One region of the Paraoerskovia marina genome, then DNA from elsewhere that is predicted to be linked to it. Evidence: riboswitches for the same ligand, from Rfam matches in the RefSeq annotation. Region 1 holds a riboswitch; each other region holds the start of a gene.
The links. Region 1 has a riboswitch for S-adenosylmethionine ahead of BLU20_RS02295 (hypothetical protein). Riboswitches for the same ligand answer to the same signal wherever they lie in the genome.

Region 1 (4,761 bases):
CGACGGCGTCGGCGGGCCCGACGACGGCGCACCGGAGGCGACCGCGGGCTTGCGCTTGCGCCGCTGGGTGATCCGCGTGCCGTACAGGTCCCGGCGCAGCACACCGACCGCCGAGAGCACGAACACCCACAGCAGCGCCAGGTATCCCAGCTTCAATAGGGTGAACGTCAGCTCGCTCATCGGTGCGTGATCACCACTCCTCGTCGTCGCGGGTGGGCGCGCCGGTCCAGAACATGATCCGCGTGCGCCCGATGGTCAAGGTGTTCCCGTCGAGGAGCGTAGCGGCTGGAACCTGATGACCCTCAACGTACAGGCCGTTCGTCGAGCCGAGATCCGTCGCGACCACACCGTCCCCGGTCACGCGGATCTCCAGGTGCCGGCGGGACACCCCGGCGTCGTCCACCACGATGTCCGCCTCGGAGCCACGGCCGATGACGGTGACCGGGCCCGTCAACAGGTAGCGCTGACCGTCGATGTCCACCAGGGGGTGTCGGGCCCCCGGGGACGACGTCGCGGGCGCCGTCGAGCCGCGGACCGTCGCCGAGGAGAGGGTGAAGCGGCCGGGCTCGAGCTCCGTGTTCTGCTCGAACGTCACGCTCACCGGCCCGACGAACGCATAGTGCTGCGAGGCGGCGTACTCCGTGACGTTGGTGGCAAGCTCGTCGGCGAGCGTCTCCGCGCCCCAGCCGTCGATCTGCGTGTAGTCGTCCTCCGACAGGTTGATCGTGTACTCGTTGGGCACGACCGTCCTGTCGCGGCCCACGACGGCGGCACGATCGTCGACCTCGCGGCGCAGCGCGCTCGCCAGCTCGACCGGCTTGACCTCGGTACGCCCACGCGAGAAAGCGCTGTTGACGGCGCGTTCGACGCCGCGCTCGAAACGATCTAGGACGCCCATGCCACCTCCTCCCGTCGACGCACACGGCGACGACGCCACAGCCGCGCCCACCCGGTGCGGGCGCGGTCCCACTGATCGTAACGACGAGAGCGATCATTGGCCCTCTCGGTGCGACACGAGCGAGACACGGTGTGGTGAAGGTTCTGCGCACGCGCACCGGGCTGTCCTATTTGTCGCACGCACCGGCCGCCCCGCCGGGCTCGATTCAAGGATCAGGCCCGCTGCGTGCTAATCTCCTTCAGCGCGCGCGAGTGGCGGAATGGTAGACGCGCTAGCTTCAGGTGCTAGTGTCCGAAAGGGCGTGGGGGTTCAAGTCCCCCCTCGCGCACAGAGTCGGTCTCCTCCGGGAGATCGCAACGATGAAAGTCCCGACCGGGTCGACCGGATCGGGACTTTCGTCGTTTCTGGGGCGGCCGGTTGGGACCAGCGCCGCAGGTCGAGCTCAACCACCGTCGGTCGAGCCTGTCGAGACCGGGTTTCGACAAGCTCAACCTCCGCAGGTCGAGCTCAACCTCCGTTGGTCGAGCCTGTCGAGACCGGGTTTCGACAAGCTCAACCGCCGTCGGTCGAGCTCAACCGCCGTCGGTCGAGCCTGTCGAGACCTGCCGTCAGCGGAAGCGCAGACGGTGCGCCTGGACCAGGCCGATCAGATCGGCCCCGACGCTCCGAGAGGCGGCGGACAGCCGCTTCAGCGACTCCCGGAACCGGCGTCGGGCGTTCTTCAACTCTTGGTCACTGTCCCAACGACGCAGCATCGCGCCCAGACCCGCGACGGCGGAGAGCGCCTCGGCGTGCACGGCATGGTCTGTCGGCTCGAGTGCCTCGAGCCAGTCGGCGTAGCGCTGTACTCGCTGCTCCATCGCGTCCGAGACGAGACCGCTCCGGCGTAGGTCTCGGACGCCGATCGCCGGCGTCGTCGGCCCGCTACGGGTCGGACGCTCGACGATCGGGACGCCCTGCAGCACCGCCTCGTCGAAGACGCCGTGCACCCGGGCCTTGAGGTGGGCGCGCGCGGCAGCCACGCCAGAATCGTCTCTCACGGACGGGCCGATCAGCCGGTGAAGGATGGTCTGCCGGTCCGCGGGGGACGTCGCGGCCGCGGTGGCCAGATGGTGCGCGAAGTGGTGGCAGACGTTGCATAGCGTTCGGTTCCGGCTGAGCTCGGTCCGGCCCCACGAGCCGACCATGCAGGCCGTGCAGAGCATGCCGTGCTCGATGAGCGTCACGCCCGTTCGTCGTGCCCTCTCGCGACGACGCGCACCCGGCTCGTGTTCAAGGATTCCGTCGATCCGCAGGTAGTACTTCTCCACCATCCGTGGCTCCCTTCGCTCCTTCCCGCCACGGTCGTGGCGGGCCGGTCTTCCTCCTGGGGCACCGTGCGCGGGGTGGCGCGGTTGCCGGACCAGCACGCGGAGGGCGTATCGCTGGTCGCTCTTGACCTGGGGCAGGACGATAGCGGCGGATGGCGGGTGGTGCAAACCGGGACAAGCGGGTCTCGACAGGCTCGACCGACGGGGGTTGAGCTTGTCGAAACCGGGTCTCGGGCTACGGGTCTCGACAGGCTCGACCGGCGGGGGGTCTCGACAGGCTCGACCGACAGGCTCGACCGACGGAGGTTGAGCTTGTCGAAACCGGGTCTCGGTCTACGGGTCTCGACAGGCTCGACCGGCAGGGGTCTCGACAGGCTCGACCAACAGGCTCGACCAACAGGCTCGACCAACAGGCTCGACCAACGTCAGACGACGTAGTCCGCCAAGTGTTCCCCGGTGAGCCCGGCCCGGGCGGCCACGAGGTCGGCCGGCGTGCCCTCGAAGACGACGCGACCGCCGTCGTGCCCGGCGCCGGGGCCGAGGTCGATGATCCAGTCGGCGTGCGCCATGACGGCCTGGTGGTGCTCGATCACGATCACGGACTTGCCGGAGTCGACCAGCCGGTCGAGCAGCCAGAGCAGGTGCTCGACGTCGGCGAGGTGCAGGCCCGTCGTCGGCTCGTCGAGGATGTAGGTGCCGCCCTTCTCGCCCATGTGGGTGGCGAGCTTGAGCCGCTGGCGCTCGCCGCCGGAGAGGGTGGTCAGGGGCTGGCCGAGCTTGACGTACCCGAGCCCGACGTCGGAGAGGTGGCCGAGGATCTTCGCGGCGGCGGGGACGCGCGAGGCCCCGGTGCTGAAGAACTCGGAGGCCTCGGCGACGGAGAGCTCGAGGACCTCGCTGATGTTCTTGGCGCCGCCCGCGGAGTCGTCGTCGCCGAGGGTGTACTCGAGGACGGAGGCCTGGAAGCGTCGGCCCTCGCACTCCTCGCAGACGGTCTCGACGCTGGCCATCACCCCGAGGTCGGTGTAGATCACGCCGGCGCCGTTGCAGGTGGGGCAGGCGCCGTCGGAGTTGGCGCTGAAGAGACCGGGCTTCACGCCGTTGGCCTTGGCGAAGGCCTTGCGGATGGGGTCGAGCAGGTTGGTGTACGTCGCGGGGTTGGAGCGCCGCGACCCGCGGATGGGGTCCTGGCCGACCGACACGACGTCGGCGCCTGACGGGATCGACCCGTGGATCAGCGAGCTCTTGCCGGACCCGGAGACGCCGGTGACGACGACGAGCACGCCGAGCGGCACGTCGACGTCGACGTCCTGGAGGTTGTGCATCGAGGCGCCGCGGATCTCGAGGGTGCCCGACGGCGTGCGGACAGCGTCCTTCACCGAGGCCCGGTCGTCGAGGTGGTGGCCGGTGAGGGTGTCGGAGCCGCGCAGCCCGTCGACGGTGCCCTCGAAGCAGATCTCGCCGCCGGCGGTCCCGGCGCGCGGGCCGAGGTCGACGACGTGGTCCGCGATCGCGATCATCTCGGGCTTGTGCTCGACGACGAGCACGGTATTTCCCTTGTCGCGGAGCTGGAGCAGGAGGGTGTTCATCCGGTCGATGTCGTGCGGGTGCAGGCCGATCGACGGTTCGTCGAAGACGTATGTGACGTCGGTGAGCGACGACTCGAGGTGGCGGATCATCTTCACGCGCTGCGCCTCGCCGCCCGAGAGCGTCCCCGACGGGCGGTCCAGGCTCAGGTACCCGAGGCCGATGGTCACGAACGACGCGAGCGTCGCGCGCAGCGCCTCGATCAGCGGTCCGAGCGACGGCTCCGCGAGGTCGTCCATCCAGGTGGCGAGGTCGCTGATCTGCATCGAGCAGAGGTCGGCGATGTTCTTGCCGCGGATCTTCGACGACCGCGCCCCGGCGTTCAGGCGCGTCCCGTCGCACTCGGGGCAGTCGGTGAACGTGACGGCACGGTCGACGAACGCCCGGATGTGCGGCTGCATGGCCTCGCGGTCCTTGCTGAGCATCGACTTCTGGATGCGCGGGATCAGGCCCTCGTAGGTCATGTTGATGCCGGCGATCTTCATCCGCACGGGCTCGTGGTGCAGGAAGTCCGCGAGCTCCTGGTCCGTGTACTCCCGGATCGGCTTCTCCGGGTCGACGAACCCCGACTCGCGGTACAGGCGCATGTTCCACCCGCCGGCCGTGTATCCCGGGACGGTGATGGCGCCGTCGGCCAGTGACTTCTCGTCGTCGTACAGCTGGGTGAGGTCCAGGTCGGTGACCGTCCCCATGCCCTCGCAGCGGGGGCACTGCCCTCCGGTGATCGAGAAAGACCGCCGCTCCTTCTCGGTCTTGCCGCCCTTCTCGAAGGTCACGGCCCCGGCGCCGCTGATGGAGGCGACGTTGAACGAGAACGCCTGCGGCGAGCCGATCTGGGGGTCGCCGAGGCGGCTGAAGACGATCCGCAGCATCGCGTTCACGTCCGTGACGGTGCCGACCGTGGACCGCGAGTTGGCCCCCAGGCGCTCCTGGTCGACGACGATCGCGGTGGTCAGCCCGTCCAGC
Region 2 (4,761 bases), 480 kb from region 1:
GAGCGACCCGAGTTCGTCCCGCCGCTCCCCACGGCACGGTGGCGGCTCGACGCCCGGGTCGGCAAGGCGTACGCGACGGTCTCGGGCGACCGGAACCCCATCCACGTCTCGGTGCTCGGCGCCAAGGCCTTCGGGTTTCCCCGCACCATCGCCCACGGCATGTACACGGCGGCGCGCGCCCTGGCGCAGGTCGGGCCGGCGCGGGGCGACGCCTACGACTGGGACGTGCAGTTCGCCCGTCCGGTCGTGCTGCCCGGCGTCGTGGACGTCTCCGTCCGGCCGGGCACCGAGGGCGTGTGGTCCATCACCGGATGGAATGCGCGCAAGCGTCTGCTGCACCTCAACGGGTCGGTGACACCACGCTGACGGTCTCGGCGTGCGAGTTCCGTACGACCTCCTTACGGTCGGTCTCACCGACGAAAGGAGCAGCACATGGGTATCGGCGACAAGATCTCGAACGCAGCAGAAGACGCTCAGGGCAAGATCAAGGAGGGCGCCGGCAAGGCGTCCGACAACGAGCGTCTTGAGGCCGAGGGCAAGGCCGACCAGGCCTCCTCCGACGTCAAGCAGGCAGGCGAGAAGGCCAAGGACGCCTTCAAGCACTGACGCTGACCACGACGGCCCCCACCCGCTGCGGGTGGGGGCCGTCGTGCTGCCAGGTGAGGGTGCGAGGCCGGGCGGCGCCGGACCGTCGTCTCGCCGCTCGCGGCTACTCCGGCAGCGGGCCGCATCCGGCGGACTCGGCGACGAAGCCGGCCGCTGCCGTGGCGAAGAGACCGGAGAGCCCGGAGCCGGCGGGCACGGGACGAGGGTCGTCGACGACGGTCCAGCAGCCGTCCACGACGGTGTACTCCACCTGCGTGCCCTGGGCGACGAACGTCTCGAGGGCACGGATCAGGCGCTCGACCTCCTCACCCGCGGTACCGACACCGACCGAGGCGCGAATGGCCCCGCCGGTCAGCCCGAGCCGTGAGAGCAGCGGGTGGGCGCAGAACCGTCCGTCACGCACACCGATGCCGTGCTCGGCCGAGAGGTAGGCGGCCACGAAGCCTGGGTCGTGCCCCTCGACGGCGAACGTCACGACACCGACCGGGTCCTCGGCGTCGGGCCAGAGGCTGACGACCTCGACCCCCTCGATCGCCGACAGGCCGTCGACGAGGCGCCGTCGCAGCACGGCCTCGTGCTCGGCGAGCTCGGCCGGGTCGACCGCCGCGAGCGCGTCGCAGGCCGCCGCGAGCGCCACGGCGCCGATGACGTTGGGCGACCCTGCCTCGTGGCGGGCCGGTGCGGACTGCCACCGGGTCTCGTCGAGCCCGACCTGACGCACGGCCCCGCCACCGGCCAGGTAGGGCGTGCCCGAGTCGAGCCAGTCGCGGCGGCCGACGAGCGCGCCCGCGCCGAACGGCGCATAGGTCTTGTGGCCGGAGAACGCGATCCAGTCGGCGCCGCTCCGGGCGAGCGAGACCCTGCGGTGCGGGACCAGCTGGGCGCCGTCGAGGACGACCCGGGCTCCGGCGTCGTGCGCGATCTTGACGACGTCCGCGAGGGGCAGAGACTCCCCCGTGACGTTCGACGCCGCGGTGACGGCGAGCAGGACGTAGGGGGTCCGCGCGAGCTCGGCGCGCAGGGCCGCGAGCGTGCCGGAGACCGTCGGTGCGGCGGTCAGCACCGTCGCGCTCCCGCGCTGCCAGGGCAGCAGGTTGGCGTGGTGCTCGAGGTCGAGCACCAGGACCCGACCCGGCAGGCCGTCGGGCCCCGCGGGGACGCAGCCGGCGAGCAGGTTCAACGAGTCGGTGGTGTTGCGCGTGACGACCGTGACGTCGTCCGGCCGTGCGCCGACGAAGTCGCCGATGGTGCGCCGGGAGGCCTCGTACAGGGCGGTCGAGACCTGCGAGAGGTACCCCGCACCGCGGTGCACGCTCGCGTACAGCGGCAGCACCTCGGCGACGCGCTCGGCGACGCTCGCCAGGGCGGGGGCCGAGGCGGCGACGTCGAGGTTGGCGTACCGGATCGGGGCGGCACCGACCCGCGGGACGAGGGTCTCGGCGCCGGTGACGGGGAGCACGGGGTCCAGGTGGTCACAGACCGTGGTCCCGAGAGTTGGTGCGCTCACTGCAGTCCTCCAAGATCCGGGACGCCGCGGCGTCCCACGCTTGCCGCGCACCACCTGGTGAACGGCCGGGTCGTCACCCGGGGCACCCCACCGTGGGAGGAGGGTTGCCGGCCAGCAAACCGGGGTTTCGCGCTGGCACTCATGACCTGCCTCCAAGAATGGCGAGCCGGTCCGGGCCTGTCAAAAGCCGATCTCGCATCGTGGGCATCAATTCTGAGACGGCGTGTTGACGCCCGTCCGCCGTGACGTACGATCCCTCCAACCATCCAGAGCGGCTGAGTGACTTGGCACGATGACGCCGCAGCAACCCCCCTGGCCCTCAGGGCGCGGGTGCTACCGCCACGACCGATGGAGGAGCTCATGAGCACCCCGGACATCCGACCCGCCGACGGCTTTGCCGGTCACATCACCCCCCAGGACGCGTGGGAGATCCTCGCCACCGACGAGCGTGCGGTGCTCGTCGACGTCCGCACCGAGGGCGAGTGGCGCACGATCGGCGTCGCCGACGTCTCCTCGCTCGACAAGGAGACCGTGTACACCCCCTGGGTCACCCAGCTCGGCCCGAACCCGCACTTCCTCGACCCCATCCTCGAGGCCGGCGTGACGCCGGGCGACGGGCGCACCCTCGTGTTCCTCTGCCGGTCGGGCAACCGCTCGATCGGTGCCGCCGCCGCCGCGACCGCGGCCGGTCTCGGCCCCGCGTACAACGTGCTCGAGGGCTTCGAGGGCGACGCCGACGCGCTCGGCGTCCGCAACCAGAACGGGTGGCGCGTCGCCGGCCTGCCGAGCACCACGTGGACCTCCGCATGAGCGCGCCCTACGGGTCCGTCGCGGGCCCCTCGGGCCCCGGCGAGGTGCCCGGAGGCCGTGCGCGCGGGCCTCTGCCCGCGAGCGCCCGTCCGGCGACGCTCGCCGTGCGCGGCGGGCACCGCCGCTCCGAGTTCGGCGAGACCAGCGAGGCGCTGTTCCTCACCCAGGGCTACGCCTACGAGTCAGCCGCCGAGGCCGAGGCCGCGTTCACCGGCGACGCCGACCGCTTCATCTACTCCCGGTACGGCAACCCGACGGTGCACACGTTCGAGGAGCGGATGCGCCTGATGGAGGGGGCCGAGGCCTGCTTCGCCACGGCGACGGGGATGTCGGCCGTCTTCACGTCGCTCGCGGCGATCGTCGGCCAGGGATCGCGCATCGTCGCGGCCCGCGCCCTCTTCGGCTCGACCCTCGTCATCTTCGACGAGATCTTCGCGCGCTGGGGTGTGCAGACCGACTACGTCGACGGTCACGTCCTCTCCCAGTGGGAGGAGGCGCTGTCCACGCCGGCGGACGTCGTCTTCTTCGAGACCCCGTCCAACCCGATGCAGGACATCGTCGACGTCCGTGCGGTCTGCGACCTCGCGCACCGTGCGGGTGCGCTCGTCGTCCTCGACAACGTGTTCGCGACACCGCTGATGCAGAAGCCGCTCGAGCTCGGTGCCGACGCCGTGGTGTACTCCGCGACGAAGCACATCGACGGCCAGGGACGTGTTCTCGGCGGGGCGATCCTCGGGTCGTCGGACTACATCGACGGCCCCGTGAAGACGATGATCCGCAACACCGGCCCGTCGCTGTCGCCGTTCAACGCCTGGACGCTGCTCAAGGGCCTCGAGACCCTCGACGTCCGGGTCCGCGCGCAGAACGCCGCCGCTCACCGGCTCGCCGAGCAGCTCGAGTCGCTCCCCGGGATCGCGGCCGTGCGTTACCCGTTCCTCGACTCACACCCGCAGGCCGACCTGGCCCGCGCGCAGCAGACCGGCGGCGGGACGGTCGTCACCTTCGACCTGGACGTCCCCGCCGGCACGGACCCCGAGACGGCGAAGAAGCGGTCGTTCCAGTTCCTCGACGCACTCCGCGTCGTCGACATCTCGAACAACCTCGGCGACACGAAGTCCCTGATCACGCACCCGGCGACGACGACGCACCGCAAGCTCGGACCGGACGGCCGCGCGGCCGTCGGAATCGCCGAGACGACGGTTCGTCTCTCGGTCGGGCTCGAGGACCCCGCGGACCTGATCGAGGACGTCGAGCAGGCGCTCGCCGCGGGCTGACGCGATCGCCGCCCCGGGGGGCCGCGCGAACGTGACGGACGAGACGGAACATCGGTGCCGGACGCGGCGTTGTACCCGGCGATGACTACCACGCCGCGCCTCTCCGTCCTCGACCTCGTCCCCGTCCGCACGGGCCAGTCCAGCGCGGAGGCGATCCACGCCTCGCTGTCGCTCGTCCAGCTCGCCGACCGTCTCGGGTTCGAGCGCTACTGGTTCGCCGAGCACCACAACATGCCGGCTGTGGCGGCGTCGACGCCCCCGGTGATGATTGCCGCGGCCGCCTCGCGCACCGAGCGCATCCGCGTCGGCTCGGGCGGCGTCATGCTGCCGAACCACTCCCCGCTGGTGGTCGCCGAACAGTTCGCGGCCCTGGAGGCGATCGCCCCCGGGCGGATTGACCTCGGCATCGGGCGGGCACCAGGCTCCGACCCCGTGGTGACGTACCTGCTGCGGGCCACCGGGCCGACGTCGGACGTCGAGAAGTTCCCTGAGCACGTCGACCAGATCCTCGCCCTCACCTCGCCCGACGGCGCGAGCCTCCGCCTGGGCGACGGCAAGGACTAC
Region 3 (4,761 bases), 490 kb from region 1:
CCACGACGGCCCCCACCCGCTGCGGGTGGGGGCCGTCGTGCTGCCAGGTGAGGGTGCGAGGCCGGGCGGCGCCGGACCGTCGTCTCGCCGCTCGCGGCTACTCCGGCAGCGGGCCGCATCCGGCGGACTCGGCGACGAAGCCGGCCGCTGCCGTGGCGAAGAGACCGGAGAGCCCGGAGCCGGCGGGCACGGGACGAGGGTCGTCGACGACGGTCCAGCAGCCGTCCACGACGGTGTACTCCACCTGCGTGCCCTGGGCGACGAACGTCTCGAGGGCACGGATCAGGCGCTCGACCTCCTCACCCGCGGTACCGACACCGACCGAGGCGCGAATGGCCCCGCCGGTCAGCCCGAGCCGTGAGAGCAGCGGGTGGGCGCAGAACCGTCCGTCACGCACACCGATGCCGTGCTCGGCCGAGAGGTAGGCGGCCACGAAGCCTGGGTCGTGCCCCTCGACGGCGAACGTCACGACACCGACCGGGTCCTCGGCGTCGGGCCAGAGGCTGACGACCTCGACCCCCTCGATCGCCGACAGGCCGTCGACGAGGCGCCGTCGCAGCACGGCCTCGTGCTCGGCGAGCTCGGCCGGGTCGACCGCCGCGAGCGCGTCGCAGGCCGCCGCGAGCGCCACGGCGCCGATGACGTTGGGCGACCCTGCCTCGTGGCGGGCCGGTGCGGACTGCCACCGGGTCTCGTCGAGCCCGACCTGACGCACGGCCCCGCCACCGGCCAGGTAGGGCGTGCCCGAGTCGAGCCAGTCGCGGCGGCCGACGAGCGCGCCCGCGCCGAACGGCGCATAGGTCTTGTGGCCGGAGAACGCGATCCAGTCGGCGCCGCTCCGGGCGAGCGAGACCCTGCGGTGCGGGACCAGCTGGGCGCCGTCGAGGACGACCCGGGCTCCGGCGTCGTGCGCGATCTTGACGACGTCCGCGAGGGGCAGAGACTCCCCCGTGACGTTCGACGCCGCGGTGACGGCGAGCAGGACGTAGGGGGTCCGCGCGAGCTCGGCGCGCAGGGCCGCGAGCGTGCCGGAGACCGTCGGTGCGGCGGTCAGCACCGTCGCGCTCCCGCGCTGCCAGGGCAGCAGGTTGGCGTGGTGCTCGAGGTCGAGCACCAGGACCCGACCCGGCAGGCCGTCGGGCCCCGCGGGGACGCAGCCGGCGAGCAGGTTCAACGAGTCGGTGGTGTTGCGCGTGACGACCGTGACGTCGTCCGGCCGTGCGCCGACGAAGTCGCCGATGGTGCGCCGGGAGGCCTCGTACAGGGCGGTCGAGACCTGCGAGAGGTACCCCGCACCGCGGTGCACGCTCGCGTACAGCGGCAGCACCTCGGCGACGCGCTCGGCGACGCTCGCCAGGGCGGGGGCCGAGGCGGCGACGTCGAGGTTGGCGTACCGGATCGGGGCGGCACCGACCCGCGGGACGAGGGTCTCGGCGCCGGTGACGGGGAGCACGGGGTCCAGGTGGTCACAGACCGTGGTCCCGAGAGTTGGTGCGCTCACTGCAGTCCTCCAAGATCCGGGACGCCGCGGCGTCCCACGCTTGCCGCGCACCACCTGGTGAACGGCCGGGTCGTCACCCGGGGCACCCCACCGTGGGAGGAGGGTTGCCGGCCAGCAAACCGGGGTTTCGCGCTGGCACTCATGACCTGCCTCCAAGAATGGCGAGCCGGTCCGGGCCTGTCAAAAGCCGATCTCGCATCGTGGGCATCAATTCTGAGACGGCGTGTTGACGCCCGTCCGCCGTGACGTACGATCCCTCCAACCATCCAGAGCGGCTGAGTGACTTGGCACGATGACGCCGCAGCAACCCCCCTGGCCCTCAGGGCGCGGGTGCTACCGCCACGACCGATGGAGGAGCTCATGAGCACCCCGGACATCCGACCCGCCGACGGCTTTGCCGGTCACATCACCCCCCAGGACGCGTGGGAGATCCTCGCCACCGACGAGCGTGCGGTGCTCGTCGACGTCCGCACCGAGGGCGAGTGGCGCACGATCGGCGTCGCCGACGTCTCCTCGCTCGACAAGGAGACCGTGTACACCCCCTGGGTCACCCAGCTCGGCCCGAACCCGCACTTCCTCGACCCCATCCTCGAGGCCGGCGTGACGCCGGGCGACGGGCGCACCCTCGTGTTCCTCTGCCGGTCGGGCAACCGCTCGATCGGTGCCGCCGCCGCCGCGACCGCGGCCGGTCTCGGCCCCGCGTACAACGTGCTCGAGGGCTTCGAGGGCGACGCCGACGCGCTCGGCGTCCGCAACCAGAACGGGTGGCGCGTCGCCGGCCTGCCGAGCACCACGTGGACCTCCGCATGAGCGCGCCCTACGGGTCCGTCGCGGGCCCCTCGGGCCCCGGCGAGGTGCCCGGAGGCCGTGCGCGCGGGCCTCTGCCCGCGAGCGCCCGTCCGGCGACGCTCGCCGTGCGCGGCGGGCACCGCCGCTCCGAGTTCGGCGAGACCAGCGAGGCGCTGTTCCTCACCCAGGGCTACGCCTACGAGTCAGCCGCCGAGGCCGAGGCCGCGTTCACCGGCGACGCCGACCGCTTCATCTACTCCCGGTACGGCAACCCGACGGTGCACACGTTCGAGGAGCGGATGCGCCTGATGGAGGGGGCCGAGGCCTGCTTCGCCACGGCGACGGGGATGTCGGCCGTCTTCACGTCGCTCGCGGCGATCGTCGGCCAGGGATCGCGCATCGTCGCGGCCCGCGCCCTCTTCGGCTCGACCCTCGTCATCTTCGACGAGATCTTCGCGCGCTGGGGTGTGCAGACCGACTACGTCGACGGTCACGTCCTCTCCCAGTGGGAGGAGGCGCTGTCCACGCCGGCGGACGTCGTCTTCTTCGAGACCCCGTCCAACCCGATGCAGGACATCGTCGACGTCCGTGCGGTCTGCGACCTCGCGCACCGTGCGGGTGCGCTCGTCGTCCTCGACAACGTGTTCGCGACACCGCTGATGCAGAAGCCGCTCGAGCTCGGTGCCGACGCCGTGGTGTACTCCGCGACGAAGCACATCGACGGCCAGGGACGTGTTCTCGGCGGGGCGATCCTCGGGTCGTCGGACTACATCGACGGCCCCGTGAAGACGATGATCCGCAACACCGGCCCGTCGCTGTCGCCGTTCAACGCCTGGACGCTGCTCAAGGGCCTCGAGACCCTCGACGTCCGGGTCCGCGCGCAGAACGCCGCCGCTCACCGGCTCGCCGAGCAGCTCGAGTCGCTCCCCGGGATCGCGGCCGTGCGTTACCCGTTCCTCGACTCACACCCGCAGGCCGACCTGGCCCGCGCGCAGCAGACCGGCGGCGGGACGGTCGTCACCTTCGACCTGGACGTCCCCGCCGGCACGGACCCCGAGACGGCGAAGAAGCGGTCGTTCCAGTTCCTCGACGCACTCCGCGTCGTCGACATCTCGAACAACCTCGGCGACACGAAGTCCCTGATCACGCACCCGGCGACGACGACGCACCGCAAGCTCGGACCGGACGGCCGCGCGGCCGTCGGAATCGCCGAGACGACGGTTCGTCTCTCGGTCGGGCTCGAGGACCCCGCGGACCTGATCGAGGACGTCGAGCAGGCGCTCGCCGCGGGCTGACGCGATCGCCGCCCCGGGGGCCGCGCGAACGTGACGGACGAGACGGAACATCGGTGCCGGACGCGGCGTTGTACCCGGCGATGACTACCACGCCGCGCCTCTCCGTCCTCGACCTCGTCCCCGTCCGCACGGGCCAGTCCAGCGCGGAGGCGATCCACGCCTCGCTGTCGCTCGTCCAGCTCGCCGACCGTCTCGGGTTCGAGCGCTACTGGTTCGCCGAGCACCACAACATGCCGGCTGTGGCGGCGTCGACGCCCCCGGTGATGATTGCCGCGGCCGCCTCGCGCACCGAGCGCATCCGCGTCGGCTCGGGCGGCGTCATGCTGCCGAACCACTCCCCGCTGGTGGTCGCCGAACAGTTCGCGGCCCTGGAGGCGATCGCCCCCGGGCGGATTGACCTCGGCATCGGGCGGGCACCAGGCTCCGACCCCGTGGTGACGTACCTGCTGCGGGCCACCGGGCCGACGTCGGACGTCGAGAAGTTCCCTGAGCACGTCGACCAGATCCTCGCCCTCACCTCGCCCGACGGCGCGAGCCTCCGCCTGGGCGACGGCAAGGACTACCACGTGCGCGCGACCCCGGCCGCGACGAGCGCACCGACGGTCTGGCTGCTCGGGTCGAGCGACTACTCGGCTCGTCTGGCCGCCGAGCAGGGACTGCCCTACGCGTTCGCGTCGCACTTCTCGGGCCAGGGCATCGACGGCGCGCTCCGCCTCTACCGCGAGAACTACCGGCCGAGCGAGGCCTTCCCCCGCCCGACGACGTTCCTGACGTTCAACGTCTCCGTCGCCGACGACTCCGACGAGGCGCACGCACGCGCGCTCCCGCAGCTCCGCTCGATGGCCCGTCTGGTGACCGGCAAGCCGATGGGCCCCCAGGAGACCGTCGAGCAGGCGCAGGCCGCCCCGCTCGACGCGGCCGGCGAGCAGGCGATCGCGGCGATGCGCGACCGCTGGGTGATCGGCACGCCGGCCGAGGCCGCCGGCCGTCTGCGCGGCCTGGCCGACCGGTACGAGGTCGACGAGCTCATGCTCGTGCCCGTCTCCGGATCGCGCGAGTCCGACCCCATGGACGCCGCTCCGGGTCGGGCAGCGACCCTCGAGCTGTTGGCCGACGCGCTGCGCTGAGCACGGTCGGGCCGGTCAGGGCAGGGGCCGCACGGGCTCCTCGGGGCTG

Region 2: linked by a shared signal. The riboswitch ahead of BLU20_RS00030 (aminotransferase class V-fold PLP-dependent enzyme) and the one ahead of BLU20_RS02295 (hypothetical protein) in region 1 are both predicted to bind S-adenosylmethionine.
Region 3: linked by a shared signal. The riboswitch ahead of BLU20_RS13515 (rhodanese-like domain-containing protein) and the one ahead of BLU20_RS02295 (hypothetical protein) in region 1 are both predicted to bind S-adenosylmethionine.

The regions. Positions count from the first base shown of each region.
Region 1 covers NZ_LT629776.1:478,952-483,712, forward strand. The annotation lists gene BLU20_RS02280 (FHA domain-containing protein FhaB/FipA) at 1-180, opposite strand, end outside; gene BLU20_RS02285 (FhaA domain-containing protein) at 191-898, opposite strand; tRNA gene BLU20_RS02290 (tRNA-Leu) at 1,144-1,226, shown strand; gene BLU20_RS02295 (hypothetical protein) at 1,507-2,211, opposite strand; SAM riboswitch class IV at 2,222-2,338, opposite strand; gene BLU20_RS02300 (ATP-binding cassette domain-containing protein) at 2,634-4,761, opposite strand, start outside.
Region 2 covers NZ_LT629776.1:3,687-8,447, forward strand. The annotation lists gene BLU20_RS00020 (MaoC family dehydratase) at 1-366, shown strand, start outside; gene BLU20_RS00025 (CsbD family protein) at 433-606, shown strand; gene BLU20_RS00030 (aminotransferase class V-fold PLP-dependent enzyme) at 710-2,113, opposite strand; SAM riboswitch class IV at 2,145-2,260, opposite strand; SAM riboswitch class I at 2,373-2,468, shown strand; gene BLU20_RS00035 (rhodanese-like domain-containing protein) at 2,474-2,923, shown strand; gene BLU20_RS00040 (O-succinylhomoserine sulfhydrylase) at 2,920-4,197, shown strand; gene BLU20_RS00045 (LLM class flavin-dependent oxidoreductase) at 4,279-4,761, shown strand, end outside.
Region 3 covers NZ_LT629776.1:2,976,286-2,981,046, forward strand. The annotation lists gene BLU20_RS13510 (aminotransferase class V-fold PLP-dependent enzyme) at 98-1,501, opposite strand; SAM riboswitch class IV at 1,533-1,648, opposite strand; SAM riboswitch class I at 1,761-1,856, shown strand; gene BLU20_RS13515 (rhodanese-like domain-containing protein) at 1,862-2,311, shown strand; gene BLU20_RS13520 (O-succinylhomoserine sulfhydrylase) at 2,308-3,585, shown strand; gene BLU20_RS13525 (LLM class flavin-dependent oxidoreductase) at 3,666-4,712, shown strand.